3 regions of the Blautia sp. DFI.3.45 genome follow, and region 3 is predicted to be linked to each of the others. Evidence: predicted binding sites of a transcription regulator. Region 3 holds the regulator's gene; each other region holds the start of a gene.
The links. Region 3 encodes HrcA, which represses chaperone genes, less so after heat shock. Its sites were predicted from a motif close to TGTTAGCACTCNNNNNNNNNGAGTGCTAACA; they were not measured.

Region 1 (11,329 bases), on a different contig from region 3:
TTTCTTCATAAACTGAGCCTCAACTCCTTTATCGTCTCTCTCCGTCTGTCCTATCATAGCACACCCCCTCCCAATTTGCAATTTTCCACCCCATCCTTCACGGAATCTTCATAAACTATATTGCTTCTATTATTTCTATATGCTATAGTAAAATTATCAGAATTCTATTCTGCCTTACGAAAGATAAGATAAAATATAAATATTTTTTCGTAAAGGAGTGTGATTTTATGACTGCTGTTAAAGAACGTATTATAGGTGCTGTATCAATTATGAGTGATAAAGATGCTAATATCTTCTGGCATATTATTCAAAAACATTTTAAACTGCCTGATACATTCGCAGATATAGAAAAAGTTGAACCCGATGAAACAGATTTAATAATGTTAAAGGAAATCGAAAACAACCCTGACTGTCACGAATTCATTTCTCAGGAAGAATTAATGAAAGAACTTAATATGTAAGTATTGTTCCCTGAAAAGTGCCAATTTCAGCACTTTTCAGGGAGTCATAATTTTTCAATAAAACCATCATAAAAAATTTCAAAATAAATAAAAAAACATTTGACAAACTCCACTGCATATAGTATCATATATTTTGTCGCTGAGGTAATCACTCAACTGACATCATAAATGCGATAGTGGCGTAGTTGGTAACGCGCGACCTTGCCAAGGTCGAGACCGCGGGTTCGAGCCCCGTCTATCGCTCTTAAAGCATCAGCTAAGGCTGATGCTTTTTTCATCCCCTTCTATTAACTTTCCATAACTATAGCAATTCCATATCTGCGAATAACATCTATAGCCAATATCCTTGATTAACATCCCTGAGTCAAGCGTATATTCGCAATCCGCTTCGCTACGCGGCTCTACACCAGCGCAGGACATTATATGTTTTTGCCCGCATTTGCAGGAGTCTTAGAAAAAGTTAGCGCCAGGAAATCTGCGTTATGTAAAAAAATTTCACTGTCTGAGCCACATTTGCGGCGAGTTTGAAATTTTTTTACATGTTTTTAGCAGATTTCCTGGCGCTTAGTTTTTCTTAGGCTCCGAAACCGCGGACAAAAACATATAATGTCCTGCGCGTCCCCATACCAGCACCTTAGTGATGGAACAATCTGATACCAGTAAAACTCATCACCATTCCATATTTATTGCAAGTCTCGATCACAGCATCATCACGCACAGATCCACCCGGCTGCGCAATATACTTCACGCCACTCTTATGAGCACGCTCAATATTATCACTGAATGGGAAGAATGCATCAGATCCCAGTGTAACATCCGTCATCTGATCCAGCCATGCACGTTTCTCTTCTTTTGTAAATACTTCCGGTTTCTCTGTGAAAGTTTTCTCCCACATACCATCAGCAAGTACATCCATATATTCATCCCCGATATAAACATCAATGGCATTGTCACGTTCCGCACGTGAAATTGTATCTTTAAATGGCAGATTCAGCACTTTCGGGCACTGGCGAAGGAACCAGTTGTCTGCCTTCTGTCCTGCAAGTCTTGTACAATGTACACGTGACTGCTGTCCTGCACCAACACCGATAGCCTGTCCATCTTTTACGAAACATACAGAGTTGGACTGTGTATATTTCAGGATGATCAGAGAAATCTTCATATCTCGTTTTGCTTCCTCTGTAAGCTCTTTATTCTCTGTCACAATATTGGAAAGCATTGCATCATCGATTTCAAGCTCCTGACGGCCCTGCTCAAAAGTTACACCAAATACTTCTTTGTGTTCCAGCGGAGCCGGTACAAAGTTCTCATCGATCTGGATCACATTGTAATTTCCTTTTTTCTTCTGCTTCAGGATCTCCAGCGCTTCCTCTGTGTATCCAGGTGCAATAACACCGTCAGATACCTCTCTCTTGATCAGAAGTGCTGTATCTTTATCACACACATCAGAAAGAGAAATAAAATCACCAAAAGAGGACATTCTGTCAGCACCGCGAGCTCTTGCATAAGCGCATGCTAATGGTGAAAAATTCTTCCAGTCCATATCATTTACCCAGTAGATCTTTGCCAGAGTCTCTGTAAGAGGAAGTCCTACAGCAGCACCGGCAGGAGATACATGTTTAAAAGATGTAGCAGCAGGAAGTCCTGTTGCTTTCTTCAGATTGGATACCAGCTGCCAGCCATTAAAAGCATCCAGGAAATTGATATATCCCGGTCTTCCGGAAAGGATCTTTACCGGAAGCTCAGATCCGTCTGCCATATAAATTTTTGCAGGTTTCTGATTCGGGTTACAGCCATATTTTAATTCGAATTCTTTCATTATATAAATCCTCCGTATGAACCAAATAAGTATTTTAAAATTAATTCCTGTAAATAATTTCTTACTGCGAAAGCATCATCTTATGTTCACAATAATCTATGAGCACTATCTGTACTCAGTAAGTGACTATTATTTATTCTTATTAATGATCTTGCTTTCGTACTTACCTGTCTCAATATCAATATATCTTACAAACAGAGATACTTTGTTATCTTCGTTCAGGCTGTTCCAGAGAAGTTCTGCAAACTCATCCATATCATCCGGAATTGCTACCAGTTTCGGTTCGCCTTCAAAGCTTGGAAGTGGATTTCCGTCACATTTATAAGTATGGATGAAATGTCCCTCTCCTGCAATGGCATTCTCGTATGCAAATGTGTATCTGTTACATGCATCCGGATTTCCGTTGTTGCTCTTGAGAATTGACATTGCATAGTTGAATTTTCCGTTCTCTACGTGCATAACACCGGAGATACGAGGTGTATAGTTCGGACCGTCCGGCTCGAATTCTCTGCTTCTTAAGGACTGCTCAAAAGTAAGCTGATGATCCATTCCCTCATAAATGGTATCTGTCTGATCTCCGTTAGTTACGATTGTTTTGTTTCCCAGTACACGTACAGGTGCATAGATGATCAGACTCGGATCTGTAAGTTTGGACGGATCAAATGCCTGGGTACGGATTCCCTCACCATCCTCTACAAATACTCTGTTTCTGCTGTTCTCGCTTCTGCCCATGATGAAATAAGCTGTCACTGCTTTCTTACCGTCTGCGGAACGTCCAATCACAATTCCTCTGCCAGGATAGGAATTCTCTTTCAGTTCTTTTTCCAGTGATAACATTTCCATAATTTTTCTCCTTTTCGTTAAAAATAAGGTTAAAAAAAGCCTGGGAAACCTATTTATTCATTGAATAATTTCCAGGCTGCCCAGGCGGTCGGCTCATATACTCGCTGCACTCCCTGTAGGTAATCCTACTTCCGCCAGTCATGCAGGCACTGTCGTGAAAAAAAATCACACGTTGTTATTATAGTACAATACTTCTTTGTGGATTTCAAGGCAAATTTTTTTGTACTGTGCTGAATTTTCGTTTTACTGAACATCCTGCAAACCATAATCAACATCAATCTGCGCCGCAATATCCGATTTCATCTGTATCCATGCATCCGGATTCTCCACATAATATTTCGGACAGTTTTTTCCGGTAACATCATAATGCCGGATCACGTTCTCTGATGTAAGCCCAAACCGCACGCACAACCACGCAGAAAGCTTCACTGCCGAATCATAAGTTGCCTCATTAAATTTCCCCGTCTCATCCGGATGACAGCACTCGATGGACAAAGTATCTACATTACGTGAGTTCGTCGCATAGGACATCTCTGACGTAGGAATACACTGCACCACTTCCCCATCCAGCCCCACTACAAAATGACTGCTCACCTTTGTGTCATGAGTAGTCGCCAGATTCTCAAAGTAGTTCCTGTTTGCAATGGCTGTTGCCCCCGGATTTGCAGTATAATGAATGGCAATATACTGTACACTCTCAATAGGAATCTGCGGTCTGGAATATTCATTCGGTGTCAGCAGTTCCACATCTATGTACGGCGCCCCTTCTTTTTGCCATTGTTCCGGTCCGCCTGAAGAATCCGCATTATCTGTTCCTGACTGTTCCGCATCAGAAATCATCGTGTCAGAATTATGTAAAAAGTCCCCAATACTCCATCCATTTTCACTGGCCCGATTTATTATGATCCACCCGATCAGAACTATGATCACGAGCAGCATAAGGCTCATAAGAATTCTCTGATTTCTCTGCCTTACTCTGCTGCTCTTTCGTCTTTTCGACCTGCTGTTTTTCTTTTTTACTGCAGTTTTCCCTGTTCTGGTATCTGTTTTTTTCTTTTTGTTTGTATGCTTTTGCATTTTTACCTTCTCTTACGGGATTTTACTCCCTGCCAAAAATACCCCGGCCGGCATGCCTGGAAATCTTATTTCTTTCCATCAGCAGCCAGCCGGGGCATATATTACACCTGAAATTTATTATTTGTCATCTACGCTATAGTTCGGAGCTTCTTTTGTGATATGAATATCATGTGGATGAGATTCCTTAAGAGATGCAGCAGAAATCTTGATGAATCTGCCTGTTTCTTTAAGCTTCTCAATAGTTTCTGCTCCACAATATCCCATACCGGAACGGAGACCGCCCATGAGCTGGAATACAGTATCCTCAACATGTCCTTTGTAAGCAACACGTCCTTCTACGCCTTCCGGAACAAGTTTCTTCGCATTCTCCTGGAAGTAACGGTCTTTACTTCCGTTCTCCATAGCTGCGATAGATCCCATACCGCGGTATACTTTATATTTTCTGCCCTGATACAGTTCGAATGTTCCCGGGCTCTCGTCGCATCCTGCAAACATGCTTCCCATCATGCAGACATTCGCACCGGCTGCGATTGCCTTTGTGACATCTCCGGAATATTTGATACCACCGTCTGCAATGATCGGGATTCCGTATTCTTTTGCAGCTTCGTAGCAGTCCATAACAGCAGTGATCTGCGGAACACCGATACCTGCAACAACTCGTGTGGTACAGATAGATCCAGGTCCGATACCAACCTTAACTGCATCTACACCGGCCTCGATCAGAGCCTTTGTCGCAGCACCTGTTGCTACGTTACCTGCGATTACCTGCAGTTCCGGATATGCTGCCTTGATCTCGCGTACAGCCTTCAGAATGTTCTCTGAATGTCCATGTGCAGAATCAATTACGATCACATCTACAGATGCCTTTACAAGTGCATCAACACGTGCAAGTACATTAGCAGTGATTCCTACCGCAGCACCGCAGAGAAGACGTCCCTGCTCATCCTTTGCAGCCAGAGGATATTTGATCTGTTTCTCAATATCTTTAATAGTAATTAAGCCTTTTAAGTTAAAGTCATCATCTACAATGGGTAATTTCTCTTTACGTGATTTTGCCAGAATCTTCTTGGCATCTTCCAGTGTAATTCCCTCTTTGGCTGTAATCAGTCCCTCAGAAGTCATGCACTCTTTAATCTTCTTGCTGAAATCTGTCTCAAATTTCAGATCACGATTAGTAATGATTCCGACCAGTTTTCTGCCCTCTGTGATCGGCACACCGGAGATACGGAACTTTGCCATTAACTCATCTGCGTCCTTAAGTGTATGTTCAGGAGATAAATAGAAAGGATCTGTGATAACACCGTTCTCAGAACGTTTTACCTTGTCTACCTCTTCTGCCTGCGCTTCAATGGACATATTCTTATGAATAATACCAATACCACCCTGTCTCGCCATAGCGATCGCCATGCGATGCTCGGTTACTGTATCCATTCCTGCACTCATCATAGGAATGTTCAGTTTAACCTTCTTTGTTAAGTAAGTTGTGACATCTACCTGATTCGGAATTACCTTTGAATATGCCGGAACTAACAGCACGTCATCAAAAGTAATGCCTTCACCAATGATAGTACCCATTGCATTTCCTCCCTTGCGTATATGAAATTAAATTACTATTGTAATGTAAAAAGGAACCAGCAACTGGTCCTTTTATTTTCAACAAGTGTAACAAAAATCAGATTCTATGTCAATCCAAAAAAACTTTGCTCGGTGCTGAATTTTTCATAGCCTGTGCAAGTGCCTCATCCGGTTCCAGGATGATCTTGCATAAATTTCCGTCCAGTCTTGTGATAACACCAAAGCGTTTATGCTCTGGATTTCCTGATGAAAAGTCCAGTACTTTCATGTTCTGGTTTCCGTTGTAATAGTCCATTCTGTGGGAATCCAGCGGTGCTGCCAGATCTGCTTCTGATAATTTGAAGCTCTTTACTTTCTTTCTTTTTGTCTTTGACATGATCATGTCGATGTCAAAATCGCCATTGATAAACAGATATTCATATTCTACATCTGTTTTCGGGATTACAAAATAGCATGCAATTCCAAGCGCTACGGCAATGATCAGTGCCAGCGGTGTGATGATAAGTCCGGCAAATACTGCCAGCACTGTCAAAACGATCAGACCGTATTTGAGCAGGCTGTCTTTAGCCGTCTTATCTTTCTTTACCAGTAATTCTGAATACAAGTCGCCCATTGTTTCGTCTCCTTTTCATTTGTTCAGCTGTTGAAAACAGCTTTTTTTGCACAGCATATTTAACAATTATATTTTATTCATCATGCTGTTTTTCTGCATTATATCACAAAACGGAACCATCGTCTATGACGACGGTTCCGTTTCACATATTCCACCTGTACTATGTACTATTGTTACTGTTCACACACCACTGTTCCGCGAGGTGTTTTGGCATGAATATGCCAAAATCCCGAGACATACAAGCCAAAATTCCATTGCCGCAGGCAATCTGGAATGAATTTTGGCTATGTTACTGTGAACGGAATGAACAGTAACATACTATTTTTATCTGAGCATACTGCAGTATAATTTTATCGTTTATTAAAAATTACATCATTCCCATTCCCGGGTTAGCAGCCGGTGCAGGTGTGTCTTCTTTGATAATTGCAACAGCAGATTCTGTTGTAAGTAATGTAGACGCAACGCTTGTAGCATTCTGAAGAGCACTTCTTGTAACCTTTGCAGGATCAAGGATACCTTCGCTTACCATATCTACATATCTTTCGTTCAAAGCATCAAAGCCGATTCCCGGTTCGGATTCTCTTACTTTGTTGATGATTACGGAACCTTCAAGTCCTGCATTTGCAGAAATACGGAACAGAGGAGCTTCCAGAGCTTTCAGGATGATATTTGCACCTGTCTTCTCGTCACCTTCCAGAGTTGCTGCAAGTTTTGCAACTTCTTTGGATGCGTGGATGTAAGCAGATCCGCCACCTGCGATGATACCTTCTTCTACTGCTGCTCTTGTAGCTGCAAGAGCATCTTCCAGACGAAGCTTAGCTTCTTTCATTTCTGTCTCAGTGGAAGCACCAACACGGATAACAGCTACGCCGCCAGCCAGTTTTGCAAGTCTTTCCTGTAATTTTTCTTTATCAAATTCAGATTTTGTTTCTTCAATCTGTCCACGGATCTGAGCAACACGGTTTGCGATTGCATCTTTGTCACCCATACCGTCAACGATAACTGTGTTCTCTTTTGCAACTTTAACAGATTTTGCACGTCCTAACTGCTCCATAGTTGCGTCTTTCAGTTCCAGACCAACTTCTTCGGAGATTACCTGGCCGCCTGTAAGGATTGCGATATCCTGAAGCATTTCTTTTCTTCTGTCACCATATCCCGGAGCTTTGACAGCTACTACCTGGAAGGTTCCTCTTAATTTGTTTACGATCAGAGTTGTAAGAGCTTCACCCTCTACATCTTCAGCAATGATAAGAAGTTTCGCACCAACTTTTACGATCTGCTCCAGTAATGGAAGGATTTCCTGGATGTTGCTGATCTTCTTGTCTGTGATCAGGATATATGGATCTTCCAGATTTGCTTCCATTTTTTCCATATCTGTTGACATATATGCGGATACATATCCACGATCGAACTGCATACCTTCTACAAGGTCAAGTTCTGTGTGCATTGTCTTGGATTCTTCTACTGTGATAACGCCATCTTTGGAAACTTTTTCCATAGCATCTGCTACTAACTGTCCAACAGTCTCATCGCTTGCGGAAATAGATGCAACGTTTGCGATCTGTTTCTTGCCGCTGATTGTCTGGCTCATGTTCTTGATTGCTTCTACAGCTACATCTGTAGCTTTCTTCATTCCTTTTCTGAGGATGATCGGGTTAGCGCCTGCTGCCAGGTTTCTCATTCCTTCGTGAACCATAGCCTGTGCAAGAACAGTAGCTGTTGTTGTACCATCACCTGCTACATCGTTTGTTTTGGAAGCAACTTCTTTGATCAGCTGTGCGCCCATGTTTTCAAATCCATCTTCCAGTTCAATTTCTTTTGCGATTGTAACACCGTCGTTTGTAATAAGCGGAGCACCGTATGGTTTGTCAAGAACTACGTTTCTTCCTTTCGGTCCTAATGTTACTCTTACTGTATCAGCTAATTTATTTACACCAGCTTCAAGAGCTGCTCTGGCTTCTGCGCCGAATTTAATTTCTTTTGCCATGATAATATGACCTCCTGATTCAAATTTTGATCTCTATGAATTTTTTCTGATACTTAGCCGGTATTTCATGTTACATCCTGTAAATATTATCTTATAAGTATCTTCATTTATGTTTTCTATTTTGATATTGCTTATTTAACAATTGCAAGAATATCATTCTGTTTTACGATAATGTATTCTGTGCCATCCATCTTTACTTCTGTTCCTGAATATTTGGAGTAGATAACTTTATCACCTACAGCTACTTCCATTTTTACTTCTTTGCCGTCAACAACTCCGCCAGGTCCTACAGCTACAACTTCTGCCTGCTGTGGTTTCTCCTGTGCCTGTCCCGGAAGAACGATTCCGGATTTTGTTGTTTCTTCTGCTTCAACCTGTTTTAATACAACTCTGTCACCTAAAGGTACTAATGTCATGATCTATATCCTCCTTTATTCTCCAACTAAAGCTTTCCTGTTACCGTACTCTTTTCGTTATCGCAAAATATCCGGTAACTATTTCGGCACTCTGTCTGATTCTGCCGATTTTTGCTAGCACTCATTTACTTCGAGTGCTAATCACTGTCCTTATATTATTGAAAATGAGTCGATTTCGCAAGTGCTTTTATCATTATAAAATAATCTATATTCTCTTTTTTACTTATATATACTCTTTTTTTCTTTTGTTTTCTTAATTTACAAATAATTTTGTCATAACAAGTCCGGAGAGCTTTATTATGTTATAAGCATATTACGGAGTAATTTTCTTTAACATAAAATAAAAAGACCGTCCACCATACAGCAGACAGCCTTCTTGCATTCATTATTTATGGAAGCTTCTATATCAGGATTTCTTATTTCTCTGAGCTTTAATCTCTTCCAGTTCATCAAAGATGACTTCATTCAGCACTTTAATGTAGGTTCCTTTCATACCGGAAGATCTGGATTCGATCACACCGGCACTTTCAAACTTCCTCAAAGCGTTTACGATAACAGATCTGGTGATTCCCACGCGGTCTGCGATCTTACTTGCAACCAGGATTCCCTCATCTCCGTCAAGTTCATCAAAAATATGGATGATCGCCTCCAGTTCGGAGAAAGATAAAGTATTAAACGCAGATTTCACTACCTGCTGCTTTCTGTCCTCCTCAGCATTCTCTTCATGAACCGCTCTCATCATCTCAAGCCCTACAACGGTTGTTCCATATTCACTGACAATAATATCTTCAATGTCATATGGTTTCTCATAACGATACATAAATACAGTACCCAGTCGTTCCCCTGCAATATCTATCGGATTAATGATTCCCTGATAACTGCTTGATACATGTTCAAATCCCAGTGTCTGAAGATTTACATTCTCTTTTGTTGACAGGACACCCAGAAATCTCTCGTTTAACAGGGAATCTACATATCCGCCAACCTTGTCCTCGATCAGTTCAGTGATCTCCTCTACTCCCGGGCATAAACTGACACCCAGAACCTTTCCTTTTTTACTGAGAACCAGAATGTTGGAACTCAGTGTCTCCATCAGAACCTGACAGATGTCATTAAATACCACTTTGCTGGAACTGCTGTTATGCAGAAGTTTATTAATTTTTCTTGTTCTATCCAGCAGCTGAACACTCATATTGTCCTCCTTTCACCCTGTACATATCCGAAATCTTTCTGTCATTATTTCATAAATGAGCAGTCACTTTCTTTTGCTCGCAAGGAAGATTCAGACACACATGGTCATTAACATTACTGATACTTTGATTTTACACGTTTTAAAGTCAAATTACAAGACAAATTTTACTATTTTTTTATTTATTTTTGCTTTTCTGAAAATAGATTCCTTTTATAATATTATTCAATAAATATCATCATCAAAAGTTCAAAGGATTGAAGACAAAAAGTCAGAAAGTCACTGACTGTAAGACAAAAAACGGAACTGTTGCATTAATGAAATTCATTTTCAACTGCTGCAACAGTCCCATTTATAACATTTACAATCCGTTATTATTCTTTCTCGTCCTTTGCCTCTACATATCCACATGTCTCCTGGCTGCAGACAAGCTTATTCCCCTTTTCCACCATATAGCTTCCACATTTCGGGCATTTCTTTGCTGATGGCTTCTGCCAGGACATGAAATCACAATCCGGATTATCCTCACACCCGTAGTACTTACGTCCTTTTTTGGTTTTCTTAAGCACAATCTCTTTTCCACATTTCGGACATGCCACCCCGATCTTCTCAAAATATGGTTTGGTATTTTTGCATTCCGGAAATCCCGGACATGCAAGGAATCGTCCATGAGGACCATATTTGATCACCATATGTCTGCCACAGTTTTCGCAGATCACATCTGTCACTTCATCCTGAATATCAACCTTTTCAAGTTCTTCCTCTGCAGCATCTACATCCTTCTTCAGATCCGGATAGAAGTTGCTTACTACTGTCTTCCACTTTACAGTTCCTGCTGCCACACAGTCCAGAAGCCCTTCCATAGTCGCAGTGAAGTTTACATCTACAATACTCGGGAAAGCCTGTTTCATAATATTATTGACAACTTCCCCCAACTCTGTAACATACAAGTTCTTCTGTTCTTTTGCAACATAACGGCGGCTGATGATCGTTGTGATCGTCGGCGCATAGGTACTTGGACGTCCGATCCCCAGTTCTTCCATAGTCTTGACCAGAGATGCCTCTGTATAATGTGCAGGCGGCTGCGTGAAATGCTGTTCTGGTTTCAGTTCCTTAAGACTAAGCTTCATTCCTCTTTCAAGACTCTGATTCAGAACATTTCCTTTTTTCTGGTCCTCTTCATCTGTGTATACAGACATAAATCCGTCAAATATGATCTTGGAGGCAGAGACTGTAAAAATATACTGGTCTGCACCAATCTTTACAGATGTTGTTTCGTATTTTGCAGGAGCCATTCTGCTGGCCGCAAAACGTCTCCAGATAAGCTGATACAGTCTGAACTGATCTCT
Region 2 (11,329 bases), on a different contig from region 3:
TCTATTTAGCATCTGCGCTGTCTGCATCCGTTGTTGAATCTGCTGTTTCTGCAGCTTTATCGTCTGCTACATTTGTATCATCTGCTTCTTCAGATTTATCTGCGGTTTCCGTTTCAGAATCATCTGCGGTTGCGTCTGCTGCATCAGCATCTTCACTGTCTGTATCAGTGGAAGCTGTTGTATCTTCTTCCTCCGCTGTATCTGCATCAGTGCTGTCTGTATCATCGGATGCATCTGTTGACAGATTCGAAATGTAATTGTCAAGTGCAGTAGTATCCATTACTGTATTCTGAACCACATTCTCTTTGGCTCCTGTCACTTTTACATATGCAGAATAACCAATCCATGCAACAATCACAACACAAATGAATGCCCAGGCAAACATTTCCAGTCCAAAAAGTACTTTTTCTTTTCTGTCTGTTTTGTTATGCAGTCCTTTTCTGGCCTTATAAGCATCGACTTTCTTCTGGCTCATGATAGATCTCCTTTGCATCAATATTTCGTATTTTCTGATTATAGCACACTTTACTGCAAAAGAAAACAATTAGTTTATACTGCAACGATCACTCCGCCGTCATTTGCATACATAGAACTTACACCCGCTGTATCAAGGACTACGATCTTTGCAAGTTTCATTCTCTCTTCAAAAGCCTCTTTGAGCACCTGTGCTCTTGCCGGACAATTGCAGTGACTGATGGCAAGAACCTTCTCTGCACTGTCCGGGGTTTTCTCGATTACCTGCTCTACAAGCTTGATCAGAGCACGATTCATACCTCTTGCCTGATCCAGCTGGCAGATATTTCCATCATCCGTAGAACCCATGACCGGTTTGATTTTCAATGCACTGGCCACTAACGCTTTCACTTTGCTCAGACGGCCGTTCTTTCTCAAAGTATCAAGATTCTCAAGTATAAAAAATGTATGCTGTCCTTCAATATAATGTTCCACAGTTGAAACAACTTCTTCAAAACTCATCCCTGCTTCTTCGCATTCCTGTATCTTCATTCCGATCAGGCTTTCCCCGATGGATGCGGAACGTGAATTAAACACATGTATTTTTTTATCCGGATGGTCTTCCATAATAAGATCTCTGCCAAGCAACGCACTGTTATAGGAACCACTCAGCTCAGAAGACAAAGTCACTGCATAAATATGCTCAGCCTCGCAGTCATATGCTCTCATATATCTCTCAGGTGACGGGCAGGCTGATTTCGGACATTCCGGGCAGGCTGCCACTTTATCAATAAACTCTGCCTGATCAAATGTTTCATCATCTATGATCTGTTCAGCTCCTACCATCAGAGTCAGTGGAATGGATTCAAAACATTCATCTTTCTTCCATTCGTCCAAAAGTTCTCCACAACTATCTATGATAATCTTATATCTCAATTATATCGTCCTCTTTTCCATTATATGTAGTATTCAATACCAGATATATCTTATCACACCGCTTTACGTTTGAAAAGACTTTTTAATAAAAACACTGTTCTTTTTTTCAAAAGTGCTTTATAATAAAAAGACGCTTCCCGCAAAGTGCAGGAAGCGCTGCCTGATCCACAAAATATGTTCAGAAATATGCAGCAATCCAGAAGTCTTTTTTAATTCTGAACAGCTGTAAATCATGTTATCAGAGAGGTGTTGTATGCTTGCTTTAAAAATTACTGATGTAAAAGATTTTATGAATAAACTCCTGATCGGTGAGGTATTTGACCGTTTTTCTCTTGTCGAGGCATCTGTGACAACCTTCAACACTTTTACCATAAACGGAAAACTTCATTACGATTTCTTTGATACTGACACAAAGGCTGCTTTTGAGGAGAATTCCACAGAATATTCCCTCTGGCATGATGTAAAACCTTATTGTTTTTCTATCATACGCGGCAGACGCACACCTTTGAATTTCAGGATTGTATTTGAACTTTCTCATGATCAGACACAGTCGTTGTTAAAAAATGAACAGCATATTGCAGATATTCCTGTGCAAAGCTTTTATCTGAATATCCGGTACAAGAACCAGTCCCTTTTATGTACAACAGGTGTTTCTTATACTTCATTCAGTCCGGATAAACGTCTGGAACATCTCTGGGATGATTCCATGACTGTTTTTCTCTCCAGTCATCACATTCCCTGTGAGAAATTATGAGTAGATTCTGTTATCAGTCTTTATCCGAATAACGCAGATAATAGACCAGAATATCTATAAACTCACTGTTCGTCGGTTTATCTGCCATTGTACACCCTGCCATTTCTTCCAGTGTATCCTTATGATTCATCCAACATAAGTTTACCAGTGTTCTTATGTTGTGTTCTACATTAGACGGCGTTGATTTATATTTTCTTGCAATGACCGGATAAATATCTTTGGTGACTTTTACCGGTCGCTCATAAATTTTCTGTGCCATTTCTACTGCATCCACAACATAATAATATCCTTTATACTTTGATGTTGCACCCAATTTTCTAATAACTCCATAAACTGCACTCATACATCGTTCCTCCTGTAACTTCCATAATCTGTGTTTTTACAGATTTGGATATCTCATTTATTTACACACATTTCTCTATAAGTAAATGAAAGTCACGATATTGGCTGCCCGGAAGCACCATTGCAGTCACTATTCTCTGTAACCCGTTATATTTTCTGCGGATTCGGCATATTCATTAAAATATCGGCAACTTAATAATAGGAATTCATAAGACATTTGTCAATACCAATGTAATTGTTTTCCACAAAAATAAGGAGCAAAAGTTATTCTCCGCTCCTTATTTGATATTCTGCTATTCTGACAAGCGTATCTGTCCTCTCATTGATCTGCCGGCAAATTGCCTGCTTTCTATCTTATTTTGCAACCATCAGCAAGATTTCATTGCTTCTCTGAACAAATCTGGTCATTTCGTCCGGTGAAAGCTGTTTATGGCTCATCATCGCAAGGTCATACAGCTGTTCACAGATAAGCGGAGCCTTGTCAGATTCCTGATTCTCTGCCAGATATTTAACCAATGGATGATTCGCATTCAGAACCAGTGTTTCCTGTCCGCCAAACATATTCGGATCCATTCCATACATATTATACATCTTCATCATATCCTGCATACGGCGGCTCTCTTCGGAAAGAGTCATCATTGCTGATACATTTTCATTTTTCAGATTCTCAACATGTACTTCCAGTTTATCTTTATTAAGGCTCTTGCGGAAAAGTTCTGTCAGTGCTTTGACAGTTTCTTCATCTGCAGTACCCTCACCCTTCATTTCTTCGGTCAGATCAGCATCAATACGCTTAAACTGTACTTCCTGATGTTTCTGCTCAAGACTGGAAATAAATGCACTGTCAATATTATGCTTCAGGATAACGGCATCTTTTCCTGCTTCCGTAAACATATTGATATACTGACTCTGCTGAACTTCATCAGTTACATAGAAAATTACTGTCTTCTCAGGTTCTTTCGCTTCCGCAGTGTCTTTGTTTTCAGACTCTGCTGCATCTTCTTTCTTTTCTTCTGTCTGAGCCTCAGTTTCTTCTGTTTCTTTTTTATTCTCTTCAATGCAGTCCTTTAATGTGAGATATTTGCCATCAAGATTCTTAAAGAGTACATAATCTCCCATTTTTTCTGCAAACTTAGTATCTTTAATACAGCCATATTTAATAAACGGGCTGATATCATCCCAGTATTTCTCATAAGATTCTCTGTCAGTCTTGCACATTCCGGTAAGCTTATCTGCCACTTTTTTGGAAATGTATTCAGAAATCTTCTGTACAAATCCGTCATTCTGCAATGCGCTTCGTGACACGTTCAATGGAAGATCCGGACAATCGATCACACCTTTCAGAAGAAGCAGGAATTCAGGAATTACTTCCTTGATATTATCTGCGATAAATACCTGATTGTTATAAAGTTTGATCGTTCCTTCAATGGAATCATACTCTGTATTGATCTTCGGGAAGTACAGGATACCTTTTAAATTAAACGGATAATCCATATTCAGATGTATCCAGAATAACGGTTCCTTATAATCCATAAATACCTTGCGGTAAAATTCCTTGTATTCATCATCTGTACATTCATTTGGATGCTTCATCCAGAGCGGATTAATATCACTGATAGAAACCGGACGTTTATTGATCTTTACTTTATCCTTTGCAGGAGAAATTTCAACAACTTCCTTTTCACCTTTATCATTTTCTTTTTCTTCTGTCTTTGCTTCCTCATGAATATGTTCAACAACTACATCATCGTCTCTTAACTCAGATTCATCAATTGTCTCATATTCCTGAGGTGCATTTGCTTTGGAAAGGTAAATATGAACCGGCATGAAGGAACAGTATTTCTCAAGAATCTCACGCATACGGTACTCATTTGCAAATTCCAGGCAGTCTTCATTCAGGAACAGGGTGATTTCTGTACCAATCGTATTCTTGTTACCTTCCTGGATATCATATTCTGTTCCGCCATCGCAGGACCAGTGTACAGGCTGTGCACCTTCTGTATAGGAAAGTGTATCAATATGCACTTCATCCGCTACCATAAATGCAGAATAAAATCCAAGTCCAAAATGACCAATCATCTGATCATCTGTAGTTTTGTCTTTATATTTCTCAAGAAACTGAGTTGCACCTGAAAAAGCAATCTGGGTAATGTATTTCTCTACTTCATCAGCAGTCATGCCAATACCATTATCGATGAATTTCAGAGTTTTCTCATCAGGATTAACAATTACCTGAATCTCCGGTTTGTATCCTTCCGGAAAAGTATATTCTCCCATTACTTCCAGTTTTTTCAGTTTAGTGATCGCATCGCATCCGTTGGAGACCAGCTCTCTTACAAAAATATCATGATCGGAATATAACCATTTCTTGATGATTGGGAAAATATTTTCACTGTTAATTGATAAATTTCCATGTTTTACAGCCATGCTGTCCACACTCCTTTTTGTTTTTAATCATTTGCCGCAACTTTATCTGTCAATATACTGCATTCTTATCTGCTCTGCCTCCGGAGTCAAAACTATCCTCTCCTGTTTATCCTTTGAAATAGCTTTTGACTCCTGTAAGTTGCTTCTCTGAAAGATATAGTAATACCATTTATTCCAAAAGTCAAGAAAAAATTAGCACTCACTAAAAATGAGTGCTAATAATTTTATATTTTACATATTCCCCTGTATTTTTTTCTTCAGATAACTCTTATTTCTTTCGTCTTTTGTATACCACAACTCCCACAATACATCCTGCTGCAATCGCCAGAATAATCACAAACGGTGTGATATTAGTCGTATCTCCTGTCTTTACCGCTGATTTCGCAGTTGCTCCATTCGGCTGTGGAGTCGGAGTTGCAGTTACAGTCTGCGCCTGTGTAATACTGAAATTCACCTGTTTAGTATCCTGCTCCCCTGTATTCTTCCATTCACTTCCATTATACTTCTGACGGTCAAATGTAACTGTCAATGTGTAGGTTCCGGCCTTCGTAATTCCAAATGCAGCAGTATAAGGTGCACTGCTCCAGCTATTTGTATTGATCACTTTCCAGTTATACGGTACATAGCGGACATCTCCCTTTCCCGGACTTTCATTGTCCATACCCGCTCCGACTGCTGTAAATGTAATCTTTGACTGTGTTGTGTATCCATCTGAACTGATTCCTGTAATCTTATTATCTGTCGGATCTGCAATTTTCGCCTTGCGGGCAGCTTTAACCGTAAACTGAACTTTCACTTCTGCACTGATCTGCTGTTTATTATCAATCACAACTGACTCTGTATAGGAGCCGGCCTTTAAACCCTCCTTCGGGCGGATTTTAAATGTACAGCTCTCCCCCGGTGCAAGCTCTGTGGCTGAAAGTTTCCCGATTTTAAAGTTTTTACCTGACGGTGCATTTAAAGTTACATTTGTATTCCCCTCATTCGTCACTGTAACTTTCTGCGCTTCCGGTGCCTCACTATATCCTTCTTTTGCTTTTCCAAAATTCAGTTCTTCCGGTGTTACGGATAATTTATAAATCTTTTTCACTTCCGAAACAGTCGCAGAAGCTTTGATTGTTGTCAATACATCCTCCTGTCCTTCCGAACTGGTCTGGGCTATCTGAATACTGTCCAGGTAATTGCCGACTTTCAGACCGTTCACCGGTACTGCTGTAAATGCAGCAGAATCTCCCGGCTCCAGCACTGATGCCGAAAGTTCCCCAATATCAAAATACTCTGCATATGGCTGCATCAGCGAAACAGTTGTATTTCCTGTATTGGTAAGTGTAATGGTCGTCGCTTCAGGAGTATCATAACCTTCCTTCAGATCATCATAACTGAAAGATTCCGGATCTGCCTGAACTGCTGTGATCTGTTCCTGTTCTGCCTCTTTTACAGATACTTCCGCAGTTACCTGCGCTGCCACTTCCGAATCCTCTTCACTTTCAAATATCAGGGTATCACTGTAATCCCCCTTCGTCAGACCGGTTTTTGGCTGTACCATGAACATAAGAGAATCACCTTTTGCAATCTGTATTCCTGATACAGCTTCACTTCCATCTTCGTTCATCACCTCAAAATAATCTGATTTCGGTATCTTTAAAGTGACAGTTCCATCCCCTGTATTTGTTACGGTTACGGACAGTGTCTCATTGGCCTGTGTATAATTTTCTTCGATATCGCTGAAATTAAGACTTCCTGTATTTACCTCAAGAGACTGTGCCTCAAGAGATGCATCTGCATTGTCACCTGCCGATGGAGCCTCGCTGTCATCCGGCGTCTCTGTCGGTTCTGCAGAAGGCTCATCCGAAGGCTTCAGATCTTCGTCATCTGATGAATCATCCTCACCTTCAACTGTAATCTTCGCTTCAAAAGAAACCTCAATACCTTCTTCCGTCCGGTATGTGATCATATCATCATATTCACCCGGTTCCAGTCCTTCTCTCGGCTGTATCCATACGCTTACAGATTCACCTGCACTCAGCGGTTCTGTAATATCCTGAACCATAAAATGTTCCGGACTGATCTCCTGAAAATTCAAGTTCTCATTTCCGGTGTTCGTAATCTGCACATACTGTGCTTCCACATCCTCAAGATCACTCTTTACTGTTCCAAAATCACAAATCTGATCTTCGCTGTCCTCTACAGTGGCAGTCGCTTCGTAAGTCTTTTTATCTTTATCATCTTCACCTGCTGCCTGTCCATCTTTCTCTGATCCATCTGTCTGCACATTTCCGTTCTCATCCACCTGCAGCTGATCTTCTGTATAAATTTTCATCTGGGAATCATCAGTACCTTCTGTTGTTTCCTCCGGCTGACCTTCTGTGTTCTGAGATCCATCTTCCTGTTCATTTCCTGCATCCTGCTGTACATCTTCTGTTCTATCTGTGTCCTGATTTTCAGAATCCTGACTGCCTTCTGCATTATCTGCTGTTTCTTCCAACTGTGCATTCTCTGTTCCATCTGCCGTTTCTGCCTGCTGTGTATCCTCTGCTTTCGCCTCTTCTTCAGTTGCAGCTACCTCTAACGTCTTTGCAGTAAGAGTACCTGTCAGTCCGCTTCCATCTACAGGGGTCAGATCAAGCACCAGTCTGCATCCCAGATCATCCTGAGTGATCGTATAGGTCTTCTCAGTACCTACCTGTGTTAACTCCTTCTCCCCTGTCTGTCTTGACCAGGAAAAAGTGAAATCTTCATCTGTAACCTCTTCCGGTGTAACCTTTGCATAATCTGCACTCACTACTACGCCTACAGCTGCCAGTCCCTTAATCTTAAGCTTACCGCCCAATTCTCCTGACGGAGCTGCCGCAAAAACCATGGATGGAATCATTGAAATAACCATCATCACAGTCATTACAACTGCAAGAAATCTCTTTCTCTCCATCTGTAGTCCTCCTTTTCATTTATAATAAGATTTGTAATTATTCAGCAGCCGCTCTGAAGGTACTGAATAATTACAGTTCTGTGATGCTTCTGTGTCTGTCTGCCCTTTTCATTCCCATCACAGACCACAACATCGTTTTTCTCTGTATAAAAGCATTATAGCATCACATTTTCCGGAAATGTAATCTGTATTTTCTCCCTTAAAACAACTTCAGCCCCTGAGTATCAGAGTTCAATTTTCTCCAATATTCAGGGACCGAACTGTGTTTTACAGTTATTTCTCCGATATATCACGTGATATCCATAATTTGACCGAACAGTTTTTATCCTTCTACTATCAGATATTTTCCATCCGGCAGAGCAAATACTTCACTTGCATCTTCCAGTTCTTCATCTGACATTCCTTCCACATCAGCGCCTGACTCTTCCAGATATTCTCTCACTTCTTCAATAGAATCCACAACCTGCGCCATGCAATCCTCAAGGAATGCTTCCGCTGCTTCATATGATTCTGCTACCGCCTGTGGAAAAAGCTGCTCCTGATTTTCAAGAAACGTATTAATACATTCTTCTGTAAACAATTTAAATAACCTCCTCAATCTTTCCCTTTGCCCGGATCAGCTTCTCAAGGACCGGTTCAACCTGTTTTGTCATATAGGACGTAGCTGCCCGTACCCCCTCCTTGGAATGCTCCATGGCAAAGCCATATTTTACCGCTTTAAGCATCTCTATATCATTATATTCGTCTCCGAACGCAATACATTCTTCCGGCGAAATATGATATCTTTTCTGATATTCTCTGATTCCTTTTGCCTTGTTTGTTCCAAAAGGAATAAAATCAATCCACTCATTTCCCGAAGTGACAACAACACATTCTTTTCCAAATCTGTCCATCCAGTATTTCACAGATTCTTCTGTAAGGCCGGCCGGTTCAAACACAGCCAGCTTCATGATAGGAGCCGTCATCTCTTCCATGCTGTTTACAAATCTGCATTCATTTTTTACTTCATATAACATATGGTCATGAAATCTCTTTGTCTTCGGCATCAGGTAGTGGTAATCCTTTGCAGAACAGGTAAACTCGGCATCCTTCTTTTCCAGGATTGCAGAAATAATCTCCCCTGCCAGCTTTCTGTCAAAAGAATCCTGATACAGTACCTCTCCATGATCCACTGCCAGTGCACCATTCTCCGAAATATAGGAAATCTCTGAAGCAACAGGTGCAAACAGCTTTGTCATATTCGGATATTGCCTTCCACTGGCTGCTACAAACATAATCCCCAGTTCCTCTAACTGCCTGATCAGCGAAAAAATTTCTTCAGGCAGAGACTGTGCCTTATGTAAAAGTAACGTCCCATCCAGATCACTTGCAACCAACTTAATCATTTCCATGTTCCTCGCAAATTTTTACCAGATCTGTCGGTTTCTCAGCGACAAGATCTGCTCCATTCTCATTCAGTTCTTTTCGGTCACGAAAGCCCCATAGCGCACCTACTGTATACATTCCTGCTGCTTTACCGGTCTTCATATCTGTACTTGTATCTCCCACATACATACATTCTTCCGGTTTTACACCAAATTTCTCCGCAACCATAAGCGGACCATCAGGTGCCGGTTTCCTGCGGATTGCTTTGCTCTGACCAACTACCATATCAAATTCCCCGTCAAAAAGCTGCGCAATTACTTTCACAGCTGCAGGATGAGGTTTATTTGAACAAACTGCCAGCTTCATTCCATGTTCCTTCAATTTCTTTAAGGTTTCCGGCATTCCCTTATAGGGAACTACTTTATACATCGGATCTGCTTCAAACATTTCCCGGTAAAGCTTCTGTCCCTCATCATAATGCGCAAGTTCCGGATCCCCCGCATCCTTAAGTGCGCGGCGGATCAGCATATTTGCCCCTTCTCCGCTGTAATATCTGAAATTATCCACCGGAAGTGTTTTCAACCCGAATTTTTCCATAATAATATTAGTCACATAAGCCATGGAATCCAGCGTATCAGCCAGTGTTCCATCCAAATCAAATATACATGCTTTAATCATCTTTTGTCATCCTCTTAAGTTAATTCCTGATTTCTTCATTTCATAAAATAATCTGGCAACCGGGAGTCCTACCACATTATTGTAATCTCCGCTGATCCCCTTTACATAAATTCCGAAAAGTCCCTGGATGCCATAGCTTCCAGCCTTATCCATAGGCTCTCCTGTAGCAACATACTCTCTGATCTCCTCATCTGAAACCGGATAAAAAGTCACATCTGTACTTTCATAAAAAGTATGTTCTGTCCAGACTTTTTCTTTCTTTTCCCATACAGAAACGCCGGTATATACCTGATGAGTATTTGCCTGAAGTTTCTTTAATGTATTCACTGCATCCTCTGTATCATGAGGTTTGCCAAGGATCACATTCTCAAACACTACCACTGTGTCAGATCCGATCACAATTGTTCCGTCGGCACTATCTTTCATAGTGCGGATAACAGAAGCTGCTTTATCCGAAGCCAGCTGTTTTACTGCCTCTCCCGGATTGTCTGAGATACGATTCTCATCACCTGATGCAGGCAGCACTTCAAAATCCACGCCAGCCCGTTCCAACAGTTCTTTTCGTCTGGGTGAAGCAGATGCCAAAATAATTTTTCTCATAATAACCTCTTCTTTCCTGTCATAGTATACCTTGTATCTTTTTGGTATGCAACTGCTTTCATTAACTCTTTCCATAAAATTTCGCTTTCCTTTTTATCTGAAAAGTATTAAAATAACAATAACCTATAGCTGAATAAAATGGTGTCAGGAGTAAAAGATATTTTTATCCTGACTCGCTGTCAAAAATAGGAGAATATCAGAAAGGAGTTTATGATTATCATGGCTAAAATTAATAAATACTGGGGATATGTTGCAATAGGTGCCCTTACAGCAGCTGCTGCCGGTGCTGTAGCTGCCCTTATTGCCAAAAAAGGATCCTGTAAAGAGGATTTTGATTTTGAAGATGACTTTGATGATTTCGATCTGACTGATGAAAAGGAAACTGCTAAGGAAGATCAGGAACCTGCCGAAGATTTCCAGTCCTGGGAACATACAGGCGAACAGTCTGCAACAGATGACACCGAAAGCGAAGAAGCTGAAGAAGCTGCTGATACAGACGATTCTGAGAAGTCTTCCGATAAAGCTGCTGAAGTTGAGATTAAAGATGCAGAAGAGGAAGAAGATGCCGATGAACCCGAGAATTTTGAAGAGACTATGGACGCTGCATCTGAATCTGAAGAATAAACGTTACCGTTCACAGTAACGTAACCAAAAAGGAATGTTACTTCACGATTATACAATCGTAGAAGCAACATTCCCTTTTTATTCTGATTATATTACTATTTCAGTCTCATTATGCTTTCGGAAGTTTAAATGAGCTCTTCAGAGACACTATACGGTTGAATACCGGTGCACCCTCTTTAGAATCATGGATATCTGCACAGAAAAATCCTGTTCTTACGAACTGG
Region 3 (11,329 bases):
TCTGTACTTTTTTTATATGGGATGATATACTGAAAATATAACCATATTAAACATATTTCAATTTTTGATAAGTGAAATTTGATTAAAACAGGAGAATATTATGGATCATTTTGAATTGCATTCCGAGTACAAGCCAACTGGAGATCAGCCTCAGGCAATTGAACGTCTGGTCAGAGGCTTTAAAGAAGGCAACCAGTTCGAAACTTTACTGGGTGTCACAGGCTCCGGTAAGACCTTCACTATGGCGAACGTCATCGCCCAGCTTAATAAACCAACCCTCATCCTCGCCCACAATAAAACTCTCGCGGCGCAGCTTTACGGTGAGATGAAAGAATTCTTCCCTGAGAACGCAGTGGAATATTTTGTCTCCTATTATGACTACTATCAGCCGGAGGCTTATGTCCCGTCTTCAGACACCTATATTGCCAAAGACTCCTCCATCAATGACGAGATTGACAAACTCCGTCTCTCGGCCACAGCCGCAATGTCAGAGCGGAAAGACGTAGTGGTCATTTCCTCCGTTTCTTGTATCTACGGATTGGGTTCCCCTCAGGAATTCTTTGACATGATGATCTCTCTGCGTCCGGGAATGACCAAAGACCGGGATGAGGTAATCCGGGAACTGATCGACATTCAGTACACCAGAAATGAGATGGACTTCCACCGAAGCACCTTCCGTGTCCGTGGAGATACTTTGGAAATTTTTCCTGCCAACAGCTCCGATACAGCCGTGAGAGTAGAATTTTTCGGAGATGAGATTGACCGTATTTCAGAAATTGATGTACTGACAGGAGAAATCAAATGCCAGCGTTCTCATATCAGCATCTTCCCTGCATCCCACTATGTAGTGCCAGCAGAACAGATCCAGAGAGCAGCTGTAGCAATAGAAGAAGAATTAAAAGAACGTGTAGAGTATTTCAAAAGCGAAGACAAGCTTCTGGAAGCCCAGCGAATCTCAGAACGCACCAATTTCGACATTGAAATGATGAAAGAAACCGGATTCTGTTCAGGAATCGAAAATTATTCCAGACATCTGTCAGGATTAAAGCCCGGACAGCCGCCATACACACTGCTGGACTATTTTGGAGATGACTTCTTACTTATTATAGATGAATCTCATATCACAGTACCTCAGGTAGGAGGAATGTACGCCGGTGACCAGAGCAGGAAGCAGACATTGGTGGACTATGGTTTCCGTCTTCCTTCGGCAAAGGACAACCGTCCTTTAAGCTTCGAAGAATTCGAATCCAAACTGGATCAGGTCATGTTTGTATCTGCCACTCCAGGACAATATGAGTATGATCATGAACTCCTCCGTGCAGAACAGATCATCCGTCCAACCGGACTCCTGGATCCGAAAGTAGAAGTCCGCCCCATTGAAGGCCAGATCGATGATCTGATCGGAGAAGTAAACAAAGAAGTGTCAAAGAAACACAAAATCCTGATTACCACTCTCACCAAACGAATGGCAGAAGACCTGACAGAATATATGAAAGAAGTAGGAATCAGAGTCCGTTACCTCCATTCCGATATCGATACCTTAGAGCGTGCCCGCATTATTCGTGATATGCGTCTGGATGTTTTTGATGTTCTGGTAGGAATCAACCTTCTTCGAGAAGGCCTGGACATCCCGGAAATCACCCTGGTAGCAATCCTGGATGCAGACAAAGAAGGTTTCCTCCGTTCCGAAACCTCCCTCATCCAGACCATCGGACGAGCTGCCCGAAATAGCGAAGGTCACGTGATCATGTACGCAGACAACATGACCGATTCCATGCACAAAGCCATCACCGAAACCAACCGCCGCCGAACCATTCAGGAAGCCTACAACAAAGAACACGGAATTACTCCGACTACTATCAAAAAAGCAGTCCGCGATCTCATCGCCGTATCCAAAGCAGTAGCCGAAACCGAAGTCCGACTCCAGAAAGACCCAGAGTCCATGACCCGTAAAGAACTCACCAAACTCATCGCCCAGGTAGAAAAACAAATGCGCGCCGCAGCCGCAGACCTCAACTTTGAACAGGCCGCTGAACTACGTGATAAAATGATCGACCTGAAAAAGAATCTGGATATTTTAGACAAATAGTGCTATAGAAGAGGCGATTCGCCTCCCAGGCGAGAGCCCCGCCTGTATAATCGTCCTGAACAGCCAGCGGGGAGAAATTATTGATATTGTGTGCATTTGCAGGATGCTTAGAGATACTTAGTCTGCAGAAATCTGCGTTATGAGCCGGCTGCATCACCTGTCTGAGCGGAGTCTGCGACGGAGCGAGTTTGACAAGCCGGCTCATGCCTTTAGCAGATTTCTGCAGACTTAGTATCTCTTAGCGTCCGAAACCGCACACAATATCAATAATTTCTCCCCGCGTCCCCTTTCTATAACATAATCCTAATAACCCCTATTGTTCATAAAATAACAAAAAATTCACAAAATAATATTGACAAACCAAATCAAGAGTGCTATCTTATGAGCATAAGGTGTTAGCACTCCTAAAACATGAGTGCTAACAAACCAAAAACAAAGGCAGTAAAGGAGTGGAACTTCATGGATCAGGAATTAGATGATCGTAAAAAGAAAATACTAAAAGCCATCATCAAAACCTACATGGAAACAGGCGAACCGGTGGGTTCCCGGACCATTTCCAAGTTTGCAGATTTAAATGTAAGCTCTGCCACCATCCGGAATGAGATGTCAGACCTGACAGATATGGGATATATCGTACAGCCCCACACCTCAGCCGGAAGAATTCCTTCTGATAAAGGTTATCGCCTCTACGTAGACGAGCTGATGAAAGAAAAGGAATCAGAGGTTCAGGAAATCAAGGATCTCATGATAGAGAAAACTGACAAACTGGATAAAATGTTGAAGCAGGTAGCAAAGGTACTGGCCTCCAATACCAACTATGCAACAATGATCTCTGTTCCACAGTACAGCGGAAGCAAGATTAAATTCATCCAGCTTTCCCGTGTGACACCCCTTCAGCTTGTGGCAGTAGTAGTGAGTGATAACAATGTCATCCGAAACCAGATCATCAATCTGGATGAGGAGATGGACGATCAGACAATCCTGAAATTAAATCTTCTTCTTAACACCAACTTAAATGGGGTGCCCATTCAGGATATCAACCTGGGAATGATTGCCCGCCTGAAAGAACAGGCAGGTGTACATGGCTCTGTGGTTGGCACAGTCCTTGATGCAGTGGCAGACACCATCCAGGTAGACGAAGACGATATGCAGATATATACTTCAGGAGCAACCAACATTTTCAAGTATCCGGAGCTTGCAGACACAAGCAAAGCGAGCGAGCTGATTTCAGCATTTGAAGAGAAGCAGGATCTGGTAGACCTGGTGAAAGAGAGAATGTCTGATACAGAGAACACAGGAATTCAGGTGTACATTGGTGATGAGATGCCGGTGCAGACCATGAAAGACTGCAGTGTAGTCACAGCCACTTACGAACTTGGAAAAGGAATGCATGGTACCATCGGTATCATCGGTCCCAAGCGTATGGATTATGCAAACGTAGTTGACAGCCTGAAGGCTTTGAAAGTCCAGCTGGACGAACTGATTAAGAAAGAGAGTTAGAAAGGCGGTAATAGAGAGTGTCAGAAGAAACAAAGAACACAGCTCAGGAAGAAGAGACAACAGATACTCCGGTAACAGAAGAAACTGTTGAGAATGAACCTGAAGTTGTAGAGAACGGCGAAGCAGAAACAGAGGAAATCCCGGTAGAGGACGGAGACGAGGAAGCTTCCCAGGATGACAAGAAAGACAGCAAATCAAAAACTTCTTTCTTCGGCAAGAAGAAAAAAGAAAAAGATAAATTTGAACAGCAGATTGAAGAACTTACAGACAGGCTGAAACGAAACATGGCTGAATTCGATAACTTCCGTAAGAGAACGGAGAAAGAGAAATCCAGTATGTATATCATCGGAGCCAAGGACATAGTTGAGAAAATGCTTCCGGTTGTGGATAACTTCGAGAGAGGTCTTGCACAGGCACCTGAAGGAGATTCTTTTGCAGATGGCATGAAGATGATCTACAAACAGCTGATCACCACATTAGATGAGCTGGGCGTGAAACCGATTGAAGCAGTGGGTAAGGAATTTGATCCGAACTTCCACAACGCAGTAATGCATGTGGAGGATGAAGAAGCTGGTGAGAATATTGTGGTAGAAGAATTCCAGAAGGGTTACACCTACAAGGATTTCGTAGTCCGCCACAGTATGGTAAAAGTAGCCAACTAATTTACATGAAAATATAGAATATATCAAATCTAGTTGAAAATAAACAGGAGGAACAAGATTATGGGAAAAATCATTGGTATTGACTTAGGTACAACAAACAGCTGTGTAGCCGTAATGGAAGGCGGACAGCCAACAGTTATTGCTAATACAGAAGGCGCAAGAACAACACCATCAGTTGTCGCTTTCACAAAAACAGGAGAACGTCTTGTAGGTGAACCTGCAAAACGTCAGGCAGTAACAAACGCAGAGAGAACAATCTCTTCCATTAAAAGAGAGATGGGTACTGACTATCGTGTAACAATCGACGACAAGAAATATTCTCCACAGGAAATTTCCGCTATGATTCTTCAGAAACTGAAAAAAGATGCAGAAGGATACCTTGGTGAGAAAGTTACAGAAGCAGTTATCACAGTTCCTGCATATTTCAATGATGCTCAGCGTCAGGCAACAAAAGATGCCGGTAAAATCGCAGGTCTTGATGTAAAACGTATCATCAACGAGCCAACAGCAGCAGCTCTTGCATATGGTCTTGACAATGAAAAAGAACAGAAGATTATGGTATACGATTTAGGTGGCGGTACATTCGATGTATCTGTGATCGAAATCGGTGACGGCGTTATCGAAGTACTTTCCACAGCAGGTAACAACCGTCTTGGTGGTGATGACTTCGACCAGAAAGTTACAGATTACATGCTTGCAGAGTTTAAGAAAGCAGAAGGCGTAGACTTAAGCAATGATAAGATGGCACTTCAGAGATTAAAAGAAGCTGCAGAGAAAGCAAAGAAAGAGCTTTCTTCCGCAACAACTACAAACATCAATCTGCCATTCATCACAGCTACAGCAGAAGGCCCGAAACACTTCGATATGAACCTTACAAGAGCTAAATTCGATGAATTAACACATGACTTAGTAGAAATGACAGCAGAACCGGTACGTCGTGCACTTTCAGATGCAGGTATCACAGCATCTGAACTTGGCCAGGTACTTCTGGTTGGTGGATCTTCCCGTATCCCGGCTGTTCAGGATAAAGTAAGACAGTTAACAGGCAAAGAGCCAAGCAAGAACCTGAACCCGGATGAGTGTGTAGCACTTGGTGCTTCTATCCAGGGTGGTAAACTTGCAGGTGATGCAGGCGCAGGTGATATCCTTCTTCTGGATGTTACTCCACTGTCACTGTCCATCGAGACAATGGGTGGTATCGCAACAAGATTGATTGAGAGAAATACTACAATTCCTACAAGAAAGAGCCAGATTTTCTCAACAGCAGCAGACAACCAGACAGCAGTAGATATCAACGTTGTACAGGGTGAGCGTCAGTTTGCAAAAGACAACAAATCCCTTGGCCAGTTCCGTCTGGACGGAATCCCGCCAGCACGTCGTGGTGTTCCGCAGATTGAAGTTACATTTGATATCGATGCAAACGGTATCGTAAATGTATCTGCTAAGGATCTTGGAACAGGTAAAGAACAGCACATCACAATCACAGCTGGTTCTAACATGTCTGATTCCGATATCGACAAGGCAGTAAAAGAAGCTGCTGAGTTTGAAGCACAGGATAAGAAACGTAAAGAAGCAATCGATACAAGAAACAATGCTGATTCCATGGTATTCCAGGTTGAGAATGCACTGAAAGAAGCCGGAGACAAGATCGATGCTAATGATAAAGCTGCTGTAGAAGCAGACCTGAACGCACTGAAAGATTTACTGTCTCAGACTGCAAATGCAGAAGAGATGACAGATTCTCAGGTAGCAGATATCAAAGCTGCTCAGGAGAAGATGATGGAAAGTGCTCAGAAGCTTTTCGCTAAAATGTATGAGCAGACACAGCAGGCAGGCGGCCAGGCAGGACCGGACATGAATATGGGCGGCGGTGCAGCAGGCAGCACAGATGCAGGAAACAACGATGATGTTGTAGATGCTGATTACAAAGAAGTATAATGTGACATTTCTGTAAAAGCAGAGATTTGCAACGGAAATATCAATAATAACTGTTCAGTGGGAGAGTCTCTCTCACTGAATAGTTGTGTTATAAATAAAACGGGTATAGGATTAAAATCATGGCTGATAAGAGAGATTATTATGAAGTCTTAGGCGTGGACAAAAGCGCCGATGACGCAACACTTAAAAAAGCATATCGTAAGCTGGCCAAGAAGTATCACCCGGATGTAAATCCAGGAGATAAAGAGGCTGAGGCGAAATTTAAAGAGGCAACAGAGGCTTACACCATCTTAAGCGATCCGGAGAAGAGAAAACAGTATGACCAGTTTGGCCATGCGGCTTTTGAAAACGGTGGCGGAGGTGCCGGCGGCGGCTTCGGAGGTTTTGATTTTAACGGTGCTGATATGGGTGATATCTTCGGCGATATTTTCGGCGATTTATTTGGCGGCGGCAGCAGAAGCAGACGTGCCAATAATGGTCCGATGAAGGGAGCTAATCTCCGCGCACGCGTAAATATTACTTTTGAAGAAGCTGTCTTTGGCTGTGAGAAGGAACTGGAGATCGTACTGAAAGACGAGTGTACCACCTGTCATGGAACAGGTGCGAAGCCGGGTACTTCACCGGTAACTTGTCCGAAATGTCATGGAGAAGGTCAGGTTGTTTATACACAGCAGTCCATGTTTGGAATGGTGCGTAATGTACAGACTTGTCCGGATTGTCATGGATCAGGTAAGATCATCAAGGATAAATGTACTTCCTGCCGCGGAACCGGATATACGTCTTCAAGAAAGAAGATTCAGGTATCTGTACCTGCAGGTATTGACAATGGTCAGAGCATCCGCATCCGTGAGAAGGGTGAACCGGGTACAAACGGAGGTCCGAGAGGCGATCTGCTTGTAGAAGTAAATGTTGCACGTCATCCGATCTTCCAGAGACAGGATATGAATATCTTCTCTACTGCGCCTCTTACATACGCGCAGGCAGCACTGGGCGGTACTGTACGTATCAACACAGTGGATGGAGAGGTTGAATATGAAGTGAAACCCGGAACTCAGACAGACACAAGGATCCGTCTGAAGGGAAAAGGTGTACCGTCTCTGAGAAACAAGAATGTACGTGGCGATCATTATGTGACTTTCGTTGTGCAGGTTCCTACAAACCTCAACGAAGAAGCAAAAGAAGCACTGCGCAAATTCGATGAGGCGTGTGGTAACCGTCCGAAATCAAAAGATTCTGATGATTTTGAAAAACCGGAAAAGAAGAAAAAGAGTTTCATGGATAAATTAAAAGAGACTTTTGAGGATTAATTATAAAAGAAAATTAAAGAAAAGAGGTTTACCCTCTTTTCTTTTTTTGTATAGTCGTGTATATTGAAGAGTAACGGTAAAAATCAGATGAACAGACAGGAATAAAAGTTTCCTGAGAAATGGAGAGATATTTGACAAAAACAGAGAAGATCGCAGCTTTTCGGGAGAAGTATCTCCCTGTATGGGTAATTTTGCCGCTGATAAGCATTTTTGTATTAAACTGTCTTATTTACTGGGGAAGCGGAGTACTGACAGCAGACAGATATCATTTTGATTTTACCATGTCACTGGACAGGGCAGTGCCGTTAATACCACAGTTTATCTGGATTTATATTCTGGCATTTCCTTTTTGGGCAGTGAATTATATTCTGGCTGCACAGAGAGGAAAAGATGGATTTTATCGGTTTGTGGCAACTGATCTGACTGTTCATATTACATGTTTTATTATTTTTCTGGTTTTGCCAACTACCAATGTCAGACCTGAAATTGCAGGAACTACATGGTCTCAGCAGATGCTTAAGTTTGTTTATCTTATGGATGGTGGAAACAGTCCGTCTAACTTATTTCCGTCAATCCATTGTTATGTAAGCTGGCTGAGCTGGCGCGGAGTCAGTAAATCAGAGAATATTCCAAAATGGTATCAGCATTTTTCACTGATTTTTGCAATACTGATCATTATTTCTACCCAGGTGCTTAAACAGCATTATCTGGTGGATGCCATTGCCGGAGTTGCACTGGTAGAATTGGCGTGGAGATTTTACAGCAAAGGAAACCGCCACGAGATATTCAGACATTTTTTTGAAAAAATAAGTGAAGCATGCAGTCGGTGGGTAAATAAGAATTGACTGGATGTGGTGAGATGCTACATTATGGGAATAGCTGCAGAGTAACAGAGAATGGGCCAGACATATTTTGGGATGATAATAGTTAATTATATAACATAAAGAAATGGAGACAATTACATGAAGTGGAACCGTTTTACAGTAAAAACGAAAACAGAAGCAGAAGATATCGTTATCAGCACACTTGCAGAAGTCGGCATTGAAGGCGTGGAAATTCAGGACAAACAGCCTCTGACTGAGGAAGACAAGGCTCAGATGTTTGTAGATATTATGCCGGAAGGACCAGCAGATGACGGCATTGCCTATCTGAATTTTTATCTGGAAGAAGATGCAGACAAAGAAGCAATCCTGAAAGATGTTCGTGAAGCATTAGATGACCTGAAGAATTTTATGGACATCGGGGAAGCTACCATTGAAGAATCTCAGACAGAGGACAAGGACTGGATTAATAACTGGAAACAGTATTTCCACCAGTTCTATGTAGATGATATCCTTATCGTACCGTCATGGGAAGAAGTAAAAGCAGAGGATAAAGACAAGATGATCCTCCACATTGATCCGGGTACAGCCTTCGGTACAGGTATGCATGAGACTACTCAGCTTGTGATTCGCCAGTTAAAGAAATATGTAACACCGGATACAGAGATGCTTGACGTAGGAACCGGAAGCGGTATCCTTGGTATCGTTGCCCTGAAACTTGGTGCGAAACATGTACTGGGAACAGACCTTGATCCATGTGCAGTTCCTGCAGTTGCAGAGAATAAAGAAGCAAACCAGATCGTGGATGAAACTTTTGATATGGTGATCGGAAACATCATTGACGATAAAGCGATTCAGGATCAGGCAGGATATGAAAAATATGATATCGTAACAGCAAATATCCTTGCAGATGTTCTGATCCCTCTGACACCGGTAATTGTAAACCAGATGAAAAAAGGCGCTTACTACATTACTTCCGGTATTCTTGATGTGAAAGAAGAAGTTGTAGTGGAGGCAGTAAAAGCAGCAGGCCTGACGGTCGTAGAAGTGACACATCAAGGCGAGTGGGTTTCCGTAACAGCAAGAAAGGACTGATCCTATGCAGCGTTTTTTCGTGGAGCCTTATCAGATTGAGGAAGAGGCACACCGTATCCACATCAATGGGACGGATGTAAATCATATTAAAAACGTTCTCCGCATGAAATGTGGGGAGGATGTGTGGATCAGTGACGGAGGAGATAAAGAATACCACTGTCAGATTGAAGAACTGGGAGAGGATGAGGTTCTGCTGCACATCCTTTATGCACAGGAGCCGGAATATGAGCTGCCCAATAAGCTTTATCTTTTTCAGGGACTGCCGAAAGCAGACAAGATGGAACTGATCATCCAGAAAGCAGTGGAGCTGGGAGCTTTTTCCGTAATTCCGGTAGAGACAAAGCGATGTGTGGTGAAGCTGGATGCTAAGAAGGCGGCAAAGAAGGTGGTTCGCTGGCAGCAGATCGCGGAGAGTGCAGCAAAGCAGTCCAAGCGAATGCTGATCCCGGAGATTCATGAAGTAATGACCTACAAACAGGCACTGGAATTTGCGAAACAGTTAGATGTAAAACTGATCCCGTACGAACTTGCCAAAGGAATGAAAGAAACCAGAGAAATCCTCAGCGAGATTAAGCCTGGACAGTCTGTCGGTATCTTTATCGGACCGGAGGGTGGATTCGAGGAAGAAGAGGTAGCAAAGGCACTGGAAGCAGGTGCCCATGCGATTACACTTGGAAGACGAATCCTCAGAACTGAGACAGCAGGACTTGCGATTCTTTCAGTTCTGATGTTCCAGTTGGAAAATGAATAATAGAAACAAGAGAGAACAAAAATGGAAGCATATTTTGATAATTCAGCCACGACCCGTTGCTTTGAAGAAGTAAAGGACATCGTGGTAAAAACAATGATGGAAGATTTTGGAAATCCATCTGCCATGCATCAGAAAGGTGTAGACGCAGAAGGGTATGTCAAAGAATCTGCCAGAACGTTGGCACAGATACTGAAAGTAACAGAAAAAGAAATCCTGTTCACTTCCGGCGGAACAGAGTCAAACAACCTGGCTCTGATCGGTGGTGCGCTTGCCAACAAACGAAGCGGTAATCACATTATCACAACTGCAATAGAGCATGCTGCAGTCAGCCAGCCAGTAGCTTTTTTGCAGGAACAGGGATTTGAAGTGACCATTCTTCCTGTAGACGGGCATGGAGTAGTAAAACTTGACGCATTGGAGAAAGCATTAAGGCCGGATACCATTCTCGTATCTACAATGATGGTAAATAATGAGACCGGTGCGGTTATGCCTGTAGAGAAAATCGGTGCAATGATCCAGGAGAAGTGTCCGAAGGCGCTGTATCATGTAGATGCGATCCAGGCATTCGGTAAATATCGTATTTATCCGAAGAAATGGAATATCCATCTTCTGTCTGTCAGCTCACATAAGATCCATGGACCAAAAGGAGTTGGATTCCTGTACATCAACAGCAAGGCAAAAGTGCAGCCTCTGATTCTCGGCGGCGGCCAGCAGAATGGCATGCGTTCCGGAACAGACAATGTACCGGGAATCGCAGGACTTGGTGTTGCAGCGAAGATGATGTACCAGAACTTTGACGAGAAAGTAGAGCATCTTTACCAGCTCAAAGAACGCATGGCAGAAGGACTTTCTAAGATTGACGATGTAGTAATCAACGGAATGCCTGTCAGAGAAGGCGCACCGCATATCTTAAGCGTCAGCTTTCTGGGAATCAGAAGCGAGGTATTGCTTCATACCTTAGAGGACAGAAACATTTACGTATCAGCAGGAAGCGCATGCTCCAGCCATAAGAGAAAACCAAGCGCAACACTTTCAGCAATGGGAATGAGCAATGCACAGATCGAGAACACTGTACGTATCAGCTTCTCAGAGGAGAATACATTCGAAGAAGTTGACTACTGCCTAGAAGTTCTGAATGAAGTACTGCCGATGCTGAAACGCTATGC

Region 1: groES (co-chaperone GroES) is a predicted target of HrcA. The motif match lies at 8,904-8,934, and genes of this name have one in related genera.
Region 2: htpG (molecular chaperone HtpG) is a predicted target of HrcA. The motif match lies at 5,103-5,133, and genes of this name have one in related genera.

What each region holds. Positions count from the first base shown of each region.
Region 1 is NZ_JAJDMI010000028.1:30,553-41,881, forward strand. It holds gene LJE09_RS10980 (3D domain-containing protein) at 1-57, opposite strand, end outside; gene LJE09_RS10985 (hypothetical protein) at 228-461, shown strand; tRNA gene LJE09_RS10990 (tRNA-Gly) at 632-704, shown strand; gene LJE09_RS10995 (phosphoribosylaminoimidazolecarboxamide formyltransferase) at 1,096-2,280, opposite strand; gene LJE09_RS11000 (IMP cyclohydrolase) at 2,410-3,123, opposite strand; ZMP/ZTP riboswitch at 3,195-3,275, opposite strand; gene LJE09_RS11005 (peptidoglycan recognition protein family protein) at 3,367-4,071, opposite strand; gene guaB (IMP dehydrogenase) at 4,318-5,775, opposite strand; gene LJE09_RS11015 (DUF6106 family protein) at 5,885-6,388, opposite strand; gene groL (chaperonin GroEL) at 6,756-8,375, opposite strand; gene groES (co-chaperone GroES) at 8,507-8,791, opposite strand; gene codY (GTP-sensing pleiotropic transcriptional regulator CodY) at 9,198-9,983, opposite strand; gene topA (type I DNA topoisomerase) at 10,355-11,329, opposite strand, start outside.
Region 2 is NZ_JAJDMI010000039.1:1,771-13,099, reverse strand. It holds gene LJE09_RS12765 (hypothetical protein) at 2-475, opposite strand; gene LJE09_RS12760 (DegV family protein) at 550-1,389, opposite strand; gene LJE09_RS12755 (DUF5721 family protein) at 1,643-2,143, shown strand; gene LJE09_RS12750 (sporulation initiation factor Spo0A C-terminal domain-containing protein) at 2,157-2,486, opposite strand; gene htpG (molecular chaperone HtpG) at 2,840-4,912, opposite strand; gene LJE09_RS12740 (hypothetical protein) at 5,181-7,838, opposite strand; gene LJE09_RS12735 (glyoxalase) at 8,161-8,418, opposite strand; gene LJE09_RS12730 (HAD family hydrolase) at 8,420-9,223, opposite strand; gene LJE09_RS12725 (HAD family hydrolase) at 9,216-9,881, opposite strand; gene LJE09_RS12720 (Maf family protein) at 9,888-10,481, opposite strand; gene LJE09_RS12715 (hypothetical protein) at 10,701-11,105, shown strand; gene LJE09_RS12710 (glutamine--tRNA ligase/YqeY domain fusion protein) at 11,215-11,329, opposite strand, start outside.
Region 3 is NZ_JAJDMI010000032.1:22,074-33,402, reverse strand. It holds gene uvrB (excinuclease ABC subunit UvrB) at 101-2,089, shown strand; gene hrcA (heat-inducible transcriptional repressor HrcA) at 2,549-3,589, shown strand; gene grpE (nucleotide exchange factor GrpE) at 3,607-4,251, shown strand; gene dnaK (molecular chaperone DnaK) at 4,312-6,189, shown strand; gene dnaJ (molecular chaperone DnaJ) at 6,309-7,496, shown strand; gene LJE09_RS11755 (phosphatase PAP2 family protein) at 7,628-8,341, shown strand; gene prmA (50S ribosomal protein L11 methyltransferase) at 8,459-9,412, shown strand; gene LJE09_RS11745 (16S rRNA (uracil(1498)-N(3))-methyltransferase) at 9,417-10,163, shown strand; gene LJE09_RS11740 (cysteine desulfurase family protein) at 10,185-11,329, shown strand, end outside.